Regions from separate parts of the Photobacterium sp. 270122K genome, predicted to be linked through region 1. Evidence: predicted binding sites of a transcription regulator. Region 1 holds the regulator's gene; each other region holds the start of a gene.
What was found. The regulator CRP, encoded in region 1, controls carbon source genes, mostly activating them, when cyclic AMP is high. The targets are predictions, from matches to a motif close to TGTGANNNNNNTCACA.
Positions count from the first base shown of each region.

Region 2: pyrG (CTP synthase) is a predicted target of CRP. The motif match lies at 2,333-2,348, and genes of this name have one in related genera.
Region 3: typA (translational GTPase TypA) is a predicted target of CRP. The motif match lies at 2,154-2,169, and genes of this name have one in related genera.

Region 1 is NZ_JBPOEN010000009.1:205,839-210,130, reverse strand. Features, by position in the region: gene ACSF8W_RS17150 (phosphoribulokinase) at 1-755, shown strand, start outside; gene ACSF8W_RS17145 (OsmC family protein) at 1,036-1,440, opposite strand; gene crp (cAMP-activated global transcriptional regulator CRP) at 1,714-2,346, shown strand; gene ACSF8W_RS17135 (hypothetical protein) at 2,524-2,712, shown strand; gene ACSF8W_RS17130 (DUF1338 domain-containing protein) at 2,771-3,589, opposite strand; gene astD (succinylglutamate-semialdehyde dehydrogenase) at 3,658-4,292, opposite strand, start outside.
Region 2 is NZ_JBPOEN010000008.1:54,396-58,687, reverse strand. Features, by position in the region: gene relA (GTP diphosphokinase) at 1-1,205, shown strand, start outside; gene mazG (nucleoside triphosphate pyrophosphohydrolase) at 1,426-2,235, shown strand; gene pyrG (CTP synthase) at 2,431-4,071, shown strand; gene eno (phosphopyruvate hydratase) at 4,155-4,292, shown strand, end outside.
Region 3 is NZ_JBPOEN010000016.1:65,518-69,809, reverse strand. Features, by position in the region: gene ACSF8W_RS22330 (AAA family ATPase) at 1-110, opposite strand, end outside; gene typA (translational GTPase TypA) at 223-2,052, opposite strand; gene glnA (glutamate--ammonia ligase) at 2,535-3,944, shown strand; gene ACSF8W_RS22315 (DUF4124 domain-containing protein) at 4,068-4,292, shown strand, end outside.

The sequences.
Region 1 (4,292 bases):
TGGAGGGGGACAGCTTTCACCGCTTCACTCGCCCCGAGATGGATGTCGAGATCCGCAAAGCCAAAGAGCAAGGTCGCCATATCAGCTACTTTGGCCCGCAAGCCAATGACTTCCCGCTACTGGCTGATTTTTTCCGCCAATACGGTCTGGATGGCAGCGGCCAATACCGCCGTTATCTGCATACCTTTGATGAAGCCGTGCCTTATAACCTGATGCCCGGCACGTTTACCCCTTGGCAATCATTGCCGGAAAATACCGATGTGTTGTTTTACGAAGGGTTGCATGGCGGTGTGGTCGACGGTGACACCAATGCGGCGCAGCATGTCGACTTATTGATTGGCATGGTGCCGATCGTGAACTTGGAGTGGATCCAGAAGATCGTGCGCGATACCCGCGATCGGGGCCATTCGCGTGAAGCGGTGATGGAATCGATTGTCCGCTCGATGGATGATTACCTCAATTACATCACCCCCCAGTTTTCCCGCACCCACATTAACTTTCAGCGCGTGCCGACGGTAGATACCTCTAACCCTTTGAGCGCAAAAGCCATTCCAAGTTTGGATGAGAGTTTTGTCGTGATCCGTTTTCGTGGGATCAAGAAGGTCGATTTCCCCTATTTACTGTCAATGATCCAAGGCTCCTTCATGTCACGCCATAACACCTTAGTCGTGCCCGGCGGTAAAATGAGTTTTGCGATGGAGCTGATCATGCGCCCCTTGATCCAACAGTTGATTGATACGGGGAAGATTGGCTGACAAGGGCAAGGAAAAGCAGGGATGAGGAACAAGTTTGCGCGTTTATAGGGATAGGGACGAGTTTTCGAGTAGCGAGTGACGAGTAAAAGCGACTGTGGTTCTGTGGTTCTGTGGTTCTGTGGTTCTGTGGTTCTGTGGTTCTGTGGTCAAAATACCGCTTCTCATTCAAGATTCAAATACTTCAGTTCTCGCTCTTACCATAGGGCCTTAGGGCCCAAGGACCGCTCTCGACCGCCTTTGCTTTTTCGCACTTACTCGCCCCTCGTCCCTTCTTTCTGTCTTACCCTTCAATAATCTCGTACGAGTGGGTCATCTCGACGCCTTCACCCAGCATCAAACACACTGAGCAGTATTTCTCTAACGAATCCGCCACGGTTTTGGCCACCAGCGCTTCATCGAGGCCTTTGCCTGTCACCACAAAATGCAGATTGGCCGAAGTAAACAAACGTGGCGCTTGCTCACGACGCACTGCTTTGATTTGTGCTTCACACGCGGTGATCGGCTGACCGGCTGACGTCAATCCGTCCACGACATCCACCGAACTGCATCCCCCTGCTGCCATTAAAACCAGCTCCATCGGACTGGGTGCTTTTTCGCCACCCTTGCCGTCCATCACCACACTATGACCTGAATTTGACTGGCCTAAGAAGGTCATCCCTTCTACCCATTTAACGCGTGATTGCATTGCATTCTCCTTACTACTTTTGAGGGATTTGGGCACTATCTAACAACCGTGTGATCATGTGCACACTTATGGGTATAAAATGGCCGCGCCCGATAGATCAATATCAAGAAAAGCGTGCCGAAAAAAGATAAACTCTGAACTAATTATTCAGGTCAGCTTGCAGCCTTGCCGTTGACTGAATATCCTAAACGGCGAACTACATTATTGTTAGGCCCGGCCTCAAACGTATAGGGACGTCGTTGTTGGGCAACAAACGCAGAGGAAGTTAGTAATATGGTTCCAGGTAAACCTCAAACAGATCCAACTTTAGAGTGGTTTCTTTCCCATTGCCACATTCATAAGTACCCGTCAAAAAGCACGTTGATTCATGCGGGTGAAAAAGCTGAAACGCTCTATTACATCGTTAAAGGTTCTGTTGCTGTTCTCATCAAGGATGAAGAAGGCAAGGAAATGATCCTGTCTTACCTAAACCAAGGTGACTTCATTGGTGAGCTAGGTCTGTTTGAAGAAGGCCAAGAGCGTACCGCATGGGTACGTGCAAAGACCCCTTGTGAAGTGGCTGAGATTTCATTCAAGAAATTCCGTCAGCTGATCCAAGTCAATCCAGACATCTTGATGCGCCTATCTGCACAGATGGCAAGTCGCTTACAGGTGACAAGCCAGAAAGTGGGCGACCTTGCGTTCTTGGACGTAACCGGCCGCATCGCGCAGACATTGCTGAACTTGGCTAAACAGCCAGATGCAATGACGCACCCAGACGGCATGCAAATCAAGATCACCCGTCAGGAGATTGGTCAGATCGTTGGTTGTTCTCGTGAAACCGTTGGCCGTATCTTGAAGATGCTGGAAGAGCAAAACCTGATTTCTGCTCACGGTAAAACGATCGTGGTGTACGGTACGCGCTAAACGTACAAGTCACACCAATAAAAAAAGCCGCTCATTGCGGCTTTTTTTTCACTTTGCGTATCGCTATAGGGCATATTTGTTAGCAAGCTCACTCTTTTCCTTGTTTGCCACGTCCACACTTGATGCTACATTATGCATATAAACGCACTCTGATTTCTATGGATGGAAATACACGCGATGGACATTGAACGTTTCTCTCAGCATCACACCACACTCTCTGCGGGCACCACCTTCCCCCTGCCGACAACGGTAGAACTCACCGGCTTTAGTGATGGGCGATCCTTCTTGGAACAACACGAACTTCCCCGTTACGGCACCGTGCGTCCCGGGTTAGAGATCTCTCCCCTCGACAGTCGCCATCTGTAGAGAGTGACTATCTGTAGAGAGTGACTATCTGTAGAGAGAGACTATCGACCTTTGGTCATCACGGCTCTCTGGCCGTCACAGGCGCATCGGTGCTTTCGAAGATCTTATCGGCAGACGCTTCCACAAAGCCTGAAAACAAGGCTTCTCCCTCTGCGGTCGGATAGCGTTTGGCAAATTCATAAAAGCCACCGGGAATGGTATAGACCCCGTCAGTAAAGCCAACGTCGATCTGATCGGCCAAGGTGGCCGATTGCTCCAACATCACCGCAGGGGATCCTTTCACGTCCCCGCCTGATGCATTAATGGAAAACCCATTGTGTAGCAACAGATGGTTCACTTCCGCCACCTCGGTAAATTGCTCAAGGTGATTGATACTGACAGTAAAATGGTTCGCACCAAAGCCGTGCGCGGCCAACCAGCCCGCATATTCGCTTTCCGCATACAGTAACTCATAGGTGGCGTAATCCAGACCCCAAGCGCGACCACCAAACAGGAATGACGGATCCCGCATCACCGACTCCGGCACCTGATCAATCAAATCCCGCACGGTTTCTTGAAACAAGGCGCTGAACTGCCCCACCATCAATTCACTGATAAACACTTTAGGCGCAAGGGGGTTAGGGTGCTCAAAATGCTCAGCATAGAGCTTTTTCCCTTCAAAATGGTACCTCCCCATCGGCTTATACCCGATCGCAATGAAGGGGGCGGCGAGTCGGTCTAACCCGACTTTGGGTAAATTAAACGTCCGCAACGCGATGTGGTCATTGTGCAGAGGCTCTTCTTCCGTCAGCAAATCATGTATGTCTTGCGCTGACGGGCATAGACGCTGCACATAGTCTTGCCACAAGTTATCAAATAATTGCACTACCCGTTCCATCTCATCCCCTCCTCACAAGGTGATATCACACGCTGTCTATTTCGCTGTTACGTTAACGGCCTCGCTCGCTACTGAGGGTGGCTCCCCATGCCAGGGATCGGCTGGGCGGGCAACTCAGGTTGTGCCCCTTCCATCGACGCCATGGGATAGGCACAGTAATCGGCAGCATAATACGCACTCGGGCGTAAGTTACCCGATGCCCCCGGGCCACCAAAGGGTGCATCGCCACTGGCACCGGTCAACGGTCGGTTACGGTTTACGATCCCGGCGCGGATATGATCGAGAAAGTACGCCCATTCCGGATCGTCGGTCGAGATCAATCCGGCGGATAACCCAAAGCGGGTGGCATTGGCCAGCGTCACGGCGTCTGCCAAGGTGTCATAACGCACGACCTGCAACAAGGGGCCAAAATATTCTTCATCCGGCAAGGCCGCAATCGCCGTCACATCAATGATGGCGGGCGTCACGATCGCCCCTTGCCCACGAGTGGCGGTGAGCAGACTTTGCCCTCCTAACGCCACTAAGTCGGCCTCGGCTTGTACGATACGCTCGGCGGCGGCCACGGATATTTGTGGCCCCATAAATGGCGCCGGAGACGCAAAAGGCCCATCGACATGCAGCTGCTGCGTTAACGTCACTAAACGCACCACCAGCTGATCCCCTTCCTCTCCACGCGGCACATACAATCGGCGTGCACAGGTAC
Region 2 (4,292 bases), on a different contig from region 1:
ACGAAGAGTCGGAACTGGGTGTCGCCGCACACTGGAAATACAAAGAAAGCGGGTCGTCATCGGGTGGCGCAAAATCGTCGTACGATGAGAAAATCAATTGGCTGCGTAAGCTACTGGCATGGCAAGAAGAAATGTCGGATTCGGGTGAAATGCTCGACGAACTGCGTAGCCAAGTGTTTGATGATCGCGTGTATGCCTTTACCCCGAAAGGGGACGTGGTGGATTTGCCACTAAATGCCACGCCGTTGGATTTTGCTTATCACATTCACTCGGAAGTGGGGCACCGTTGTATCGGGGCCAAGGTGGAAGGGCGCATTGTGCCGTTCACGTACCACTTGCAGATGGGCGATCAGGTTGAAATCATCACCCAGAAAGAGCCGAATCCATCCCGTGACTGGCTGAACCCGAACTTAGGCTTTGTGACCTCAAGCCGAGCGCGTGCGAAGGTGCATGCGTGGTTCCGTAAACAAGATCGCGACAAAAACATTGCGGCAGGCCGTGAGATTTTGGAGCACGAGCTGCACAAAATCGGTGCCACGTTGAAAGATGCCGAAGCCTATGCGCTGAAGCGTTTTAACGTAAACTCGACGGATGAACTCTTTGCCGGGGTCGGCAGTGGTGATTTGCGTATCAACCAAGTCATTAACCATATCAATGCCTTGGTTAACAAGCCGACCGCGGAAGAAGAAGATCAGCAGTTGCTGGAGAAGTTGGCGGAAGCGAACAGCAAAATGTCGTCAGCCAAAAAACCACAGCGTGATGCGGTGGTGGTGGAAGGGGTGGATAACCTCATGACACATTTGGCGCGTTGTTGTCAGCCGATCCCAGGTGATGAGATCCAAGGCTTTGTGACGCAAGGCCGCGGGATTTCTGTGCACCGTAGCGATTGTGAGCAATTGGAAGAGTTACGCCATGTGGCGGCCGAGCGGATCATTGATACCGTGTGGGGCGGGGGATTTGTGGGGAACTACAATATCACCGTGCGCGTCACCGCATCAGAGCGAAGCGGGTTGATAAAAGAGCTGACCAATACCTTTGCCAATGAAAAAGCCAAGGTCGCGGGTATGAAGAGCCGGGTGGACTTTAAAAAGCAGCTTTCCATTTTGGACTTTGATTTGGAATTGACGGATCTCGATGTGCTGGGCCGAGTGCTTAAGCGCATTGAGCAAGTGAAAGACGTGGCCGAAGCCAAGCGTCTTCACTGATCAGTGAGAGCTGAGTATTTAGGGACGAGTATCTAGGGACGAGTATCTAGATGTAGAGCCTAGAAACTAGAATTTAGGAACTAGAACTTAGAAACTCGAGACTCGGAACTAAAAACCAGAAACTCAAACCAGAAACGGGGAGCCCAGATGCTGCCCGTTTTTTTTACCGCTATATTGTTGAAGCAACAGTTCGCATCGAGAGTGAGAAGGAAAACGAACAATGACAGAGACATCACAGACACCGATAGAACGCTTGGTGGCGATCATGGCGACACTGCGTGATCCGCAAACGGGTTGCCCGTGGGATCAAAAACAAACTTTCGCCTCCATTGTGCCGCACACCATTGAAGAAGCCTATGAAGTGGCGGATGCCATTGAGCAGCAAAACTGGGATGACGTGCGTGAGGAGCTGGGGGATTTATTGTTCCAGGTGATTTTTTACAGCCAGATGGGCAAAGAGCAAGGGCTGTTTGACTTTAACGATGTGGTCGAAGGGCTCAATGAAAAGCTGACCCGTCGCCATCCGCACGTGTTTGGCGATAAGGCGTTTGCGAGTGACGCAGACATAAACGCCAATTGGGAGGCCGAAAAAGCCAAAGAGCGCGCCCAAAAAGGCGAGGACAACAGTGTGCTGGCCAATATTCCCCGCGCGCTGCCGGCACTGACACGTGCGGATAAAATTCAAAAACGTTGTGCTAAGCATGGCTTTGACTGGGACACATTGGGGCCGGTGGTGGATAAGGTGCACGAAGAAATTGAAGAAGTGATGGAAGAAGTCATCCAAGCGTCACCGAAGCAGGAGAGAATCGAAGAAGAGATGGGAGATCTCCTGTTTGCTGTCGCGAACTTCAGCCGCCATGTGGCCGTGAAACCGGAGATCGCCTTGCAGCGTGCCAACCAGAAATTTGAGCGTCGCTTTCGCCAGGTTGAAAAAAATGTGCTAGAACAAGGGAAGCGTCTTGAAGACTGCTCGCTGGCGGAGTTAGATCAGATCTGGGATGCGGTAAAACGCAGCGAGTCAAAAGGTTAGACGAAACACGGTTTACCTTTGGCTGGCTATTAATGAGTCTATTGATAGTCGTCCTGAGAAGGAGATTTGATTTGAGACAAAAAAAAACTCAGTCTGCTGTGATAGTTTTCACGTTGTGGCAATAAGGGGTGTCTGGTATACTAATTTCCCGTCCAGATACACTTATATCCTCTATACCAATCTTCCAGGTAAAACATGACGACGAATTACATTTTTGTTACGGGCGGGGTCGTATCCTCACTAGGTAAAGGTATTGCTGCTGCATCTCTAGCGGCTATTCTAGAAGCACGTGGTCTAAACGTGACCATGATGAAACTAGACCCTTACATCAACGTTGACCCTGGCACAATGAGCCCGATTCAGCATGGTGAAGTATTCGTAACGGAAGACGGTGCAGAGACCGACCTTGACTTAGGTCACTACGAGCGTTTCATCCGTACCAAGATGACCAAGCGTAACAACTTCACTGCAGGTCGTGTTTACGAAGAAGTGCTTCGTAAAGAACGTCGCGGTGACTATCTTGGTGCCACTATTCAGGTGATCCCTCACATCACAAACGAAATCAAAGATCGTGTGATTGCGGGCGCTAAAGGCCACGATGTGGCTATCGTTGAAGTTGGCGGTACTGTCGGTGATATCGAATCGCTACCATTTATGGAAGCTATCCGTCAGCTAGCTGTTCAGAAAGGGCGTGATCGTACCATGTTCATGCACCTGACGCTGGTTCCTTACCTTGCCGCAGCCGGCGAAGTAAAAACCAAGCCAACCCAACACTCAGTAAAAGAGCTTCTGTCTATCGGTATTCAGCCTGACGTGCTGATCTGCCGTAGCGATCGCATGATCCCAGCAAACGAACGTGCGAAGATTGCGCTTTTCTGTAACGTACAAGAAAAAGCTGTTATTTCGATGAAAGACGTAGATTCTATCTACAAGATCCCACAGCTAATTAAAGCACAGGGTCTTGATGATCTTGTTTGTCAGCGTTTCGGTATTACTGCACCAGAAGCAGACCTGAACGAGTGGGAACAAGTGATCTACGAAGAAGCGAACCCAACGGCGGAAGTTGTGATTGGTATGGTCGGTAAATATATCGAACTACCAGACGCATACAAATCAGTTAACGAAGCATTGAAGCACGCAGGCCTGAAAAACCGTCTGTCAGTGCAAATCAAGTACATCGATTCTCAAGATGTTGAGTCAAAAGGCACAGAAGTGCTGGAAGGCCTTGATGCGATCTTGGTACCAGGTGGCTTCGGTAACCGTGGTGTAGAAGGTAAAATCCTGACTGCACAATATGCACGTGAAAACAAAATCCCATACCTAGGTATCTGTTTGGGTATGCAGGTTGCACTGATCGAGTTCGCTCGTAATGTTGCAGGCTTTGAAGGGGCGCACTCTACTGAGTTTAACCCTGAAACGAAATTCCCAGTTGTTGGCCTAATCACTGAATGGGTTGATAGCGAAGGTAACGTTGAAGAGCGTAGCGAAAAATCGGATCTTGGCGGTACAATGCGTCTAGGTTCACAGCTATGTCATCTACAAGACGGTTCAAAAGCACGTGAACTATACGGTAACCCGACTATTCACGAGCGTCACCGTCACCGTTACGAAGTAAACAACAACCTACTTCCTAAACTAGAGAAGGCAGGTCTGAAAATTTCTGGTCTTTCTGCAGACAAGAAATTGGTGGAAATCATCGAGATCCCGAACCACCCATGGTTCGTGGCTGCTCAGTTCCACCCTGAGTTCACCTCAACACCTCGCGATGGTCACCCATTGTTTGCGGGCTTCGTGAAAGCGGCTGGTGATAACCAGCGCGGTGAGCTTAAAAAGTAAGGATTACGGATAGCTGTAGCGCAGTGTTAGCTGCAGCTATTTTTTTAGCTTTTAATTTCAAGATAAAGCAAGAGGAAACATCAATGTCTAAGATCGTTAAAGTTCTAGGTCGTGAAATCATCGATTCACGTGGTAACCCAACTGTTGAAGCTGAAGTACACCTAGAAGGCGGTTTCGTCGGTATGGCTGCAGCTCCATCAGGCGCATCTACTGGTTCTCGC
Region 3 (4,292 bases), on a different contig from region 1:
ATCAAGGTGCGAGATGCTTCTGGAAAGGTCAGGTAACCCCGATCAGCCAAGGCCGCCAGCAAGGTGGTTTTCCCCGCCCCGGGCCCGCCGGTAATAATCATCGGTTGCATCATGTTTTCTTCTGTCGGTGTTAGGTAAGCGCACTTTTCTCGGCGCCAGATACAACAATCCCCCCATGGTCAGACCGATGGGGGGATTGAATTAACGGCAATTAACTAGTAATTACTTACCAGCACGACCTGCACGTTTACGATCGTTTTCAGTCAGAAGCTTCTTACGAATACGGATGCTTTCTGGCGTTACTTCTACTAGCTCATCGTTATCGATGAATTCTAGTGCCTGCTCAAGGGTGTACTTGATTGCAGGAGAAAGTGTTTGCGCTTCATCAGTACCAGAAGCACGAACGTTTGTTAGCTGCTTACCTTTAAGACAGTTAACAGTCAGGTCGTTAGAACGGTTGTGAATACCGATGATCTGACCTTCGTAAACTTCGTCTGCGTGCTCAGCAAATAGACGACCACGCTCTTGTAGGTTGAACAGTGCGTAAGTCAGTGCTTTACCGGTTGCATTTGAAATCAATACGCCGTTGTTACGCTGGCCGATAGTACCGCCCTTGTGATCGCCGTAGTGATCAAATGAGTGGTAAAGCAGACCTGAACCTGAAGTTAGCGTCATGAACTCAGTCTGGAAGCCGATAAGGCCACGAGAAGGCATCATGAAGTCCATGCGAACACGGCCTTTACCATCTGGTGCCATGTCAGTCATCTCACCTTTACGTAGGCCGATGTTTTCCATGATACCGCCCTGATGCTCTTCCATCACGTCGATAGTTACGGTTTCAAACGGTTCCATTAGCTGGCCGTTCTCTTCTTTCAGAATTACTTCTGGACGAGATACTGCAAGCTCGAAGCCTTCACGACGCATGTTTTCGATCAGGATAGACAGGTGAAGTTCACCACGGCCTGATACGCGGAATTTATCTGGATCTTCAGTTTCTTCAACGCGTAGTGCAACGTTGTGTACCAATTCTTTCTGCAGACGCTCAAGAATGTTACGTGACGTTACGTACTTACCTTCTTTACCCGCGAACGGAGAGGTGTTTACCTGGAACGTCATCGTTACTGTTGGTTCATCAACAGATAGCGGAGTTAGCGGATCAGGGTTGTTCACATCACAGATAGTGTCAGAGATCTTAAGCTCGCCAAGACCAGTGATCGCGATGATATCACCAGCAGTTGCTTTCTCGATATCGTGACGCTCAAGACCTAGGTAACCTAGAACTGTACCCACTTTACCGTTACGCTTCTTACCGTCAGCACCAACAACACAAACCTGCTGGTTTGGTACTACAGAACCACGCGTTACACGCGCAACACCGATAACACCTACGTAAGAGCTGTAGTCAAGCTGAGAGATTTGCATCTGTAGCGGACCATCAACGTCAACGTTTGGCGCGTCAACGTTATCAACGATAGCTTGGAACAACGGTTCCATGTTCTCGCCAGTCTCGCCTTCTTCTAGGGTTGCCCAGCCGTTTAGTGCTGATGCGTAAACCACTTTAAAGTCTAGCTGTTCGTCAGAAGCACCTAGGTTGTCGAATAGGTCAAAGATTTGATCCATTACCCACTCAGGACGTGCGCCTGGACGGTCAATCTTGTTGATTACAACGATTGGCTTCAGGCCGTGTGCGAACGCTTTCTGTGTTACGAAACGCGTTTGAGGCATAGGACCATCAACGGCATCAACGATAAGAAGCACAGAGTCAACCATTGACATGATACGCTCAACTTCACCACCGAAATCGGCGTGTCCTGGGGTATCTACGATGTTGATACGGTAGTCATTCCAGTTAATCGCTGTGTTCTTAGCAAGAATGGTAATACCACGCTCTTTTTCGATGTCGTTTGAATCCATTACGCGTTCTTCAACTTCACCGCGAGACTCTAACGTGCCAGACTGCTGAAGCAGTTTGTCAACCAGGGTAGTTTTACCGTGGTCAACGTGTGCAATAATTGCGATATTTCTTAATTTGTCGATCTGTTGATTAGACATGGATTTCACATTCACTCAGAACATGCAGCGGCCGGATGGCGCCACTTGGTTAAAAAAACGGCTCATAATCTAACAGATTTTACGCTAAAACCCACCTAATATGTGATTTATATCACCGCCTTTTTTTCATCCGCTGTTTATTCCCTGTTTTTTTCTGCTTTTTCCGTCAAGAATTCTCACAAATTTGCCGTCTTTTACCGATTTATTCGTCATCACGCTGATTGACAATATGCCGGGGTGGGCTAATGTAGATACGCATCGCCCTGTCGGGAATGTCAGGCACCTGCACTACAATGGTGCAGCATTTCCCCACAATGGTGCGAACAAAGGAATTTTACGCCCCTAAAACGCCAAGAATGCGCTATTTTGGGGCTTTGAAAAGTTGGCACGGTTCTCGCTTATATCAAATCATGCGAGCGAATATCGCTCTCACCTATTTTGTTGCGGCCCGCTGCCCAATCTAACACCGGAGGTTACTCAAGATGTCAGTTGAAAACGTACTCGCGCTGATCCAGGAAAACGAAGTGAAGTTTGTTGACCTACGCTTTACCGATACCAAAGGTAAAGAGCAGCATATCTCTATCCCTTCTCACCAAATCGACGCTGACTTCTTTGAAGAAGGTAAGATGTTCGATGGTTCTTCAGTAGCTGGCTGGAAAGGTATCAACGAATCAGACATGGTGATGATGCCGGACGCAGCAAGCGCAGTGCTTGACCCATTCACTGAAGATGCCACGCTGAACATCCGCTGTGACATCCTCGAGCCTGCTACCATGCAAGGCTACGACCGTGACCCGCGCTCTATCGCGAAACGTGCTGAAGATTTCATGCGTTCAACCGGTCTTGCTGACACCGTATTGGTTGGTCCTGAGCCAGAATTCTTCCTGTTTGACGACGTGAAATTCAACACTGACATGTCAGGCTCTTTCTTCAAAATTGATGATATCGAAGCCTCTTGGAACTCGGGTTCTGACATCGACGGCGGTAACAAAGGTCACCGTCCAGGCGTGAAAGGCGGTTACTTCCCAGTCGCACCTGTCGATTCATCACAAGACATCCGTTCTGCGATGTGTTTGATCATGGAAGAAATGGGTCTGGTGGTTGAAGCACACCACCACGAAGTGGCGACAGCGGGTCAGAATGAAATCGCAACGCGTTTCAACACCCTGACAACCAAAGCCGATGAAATCCAAATCTACAAATACGTCGTGCACAATGTCGCTCACGCCTTTGGCAAAACAGCGACCTTCATGCCAAAACCACTTGTCGGTGATAACGGCAGCGGTATGCACGTTCACATGTCACTGAACAAAGACGGTCAAAACCTCTTTGCCGGCGACAAGTACGGCGGCCTCTCTGAAATGGCACTGTTCTACATCGGCGGTATCATTAAGCACGCACGTGCAATCAATGCGTTCGCAAACCCTGCAACGAACTCGTACAAGCGTCTTGTACCGGGCTACGAAGCCCCTGTTATGCTGGCTTACTCTGCCCGTAACCGTTCTGCGTCAATCCGTATCCCAGTGGTACCAAGCCCGAAAGCACGTCGTATCGAAGTGCGTTTTGGTGACCCAGCGGCGAACCCATACTTGGCATTTGCAGCAATGCTAATGGCTGGCCTTGACGGTATTAATAACAAGATCCACCCTGGCGAAGCCATGGACAAAGACTTGTATGACCTACCGGCAGAAGAAGCGGCTGAGATTCCAAAAGTGGCTGAGTCACTACAAGGTGCCCTACAGGCGCTTGACGAAGATCGCGAGTTCCTTACAACAGGCGGCGTGTTCTCTGATGACTTCATCGACTCTTACATCCAGCTAAAATCAGCCGATGTTGAGCGCATCAACATGGCAACACACCCACTAGAATTCGAACTGTACTACTCTGTATAAGTAACGTACTGAGAGAACACACTAGAGAATATGGCCAGCCTCACACGCTGGCCTTTTTTGTATTGCTGATCCTTCAATGCCTGCCAACAATGGACAGATCATCCATAGCCATGCCCTAAACTTATGAAAATACGTCACCTCACGCTCTTGATCGGACTTGGACTTGTCACTGGCATGTCAGGCATGGCCGTGGCCGATACCATTTACACCTGGAAAGATGAAAATGGTGTTACCCACTTTACCGATCAGCCCAACCCCGAGGCTGAGGTGCTGGATATCAAGCCGCCAAAACGCCAAAATTCCCCTGCGCCACAATCCGACACCGCGGCCAACGATCCCACGGCACCG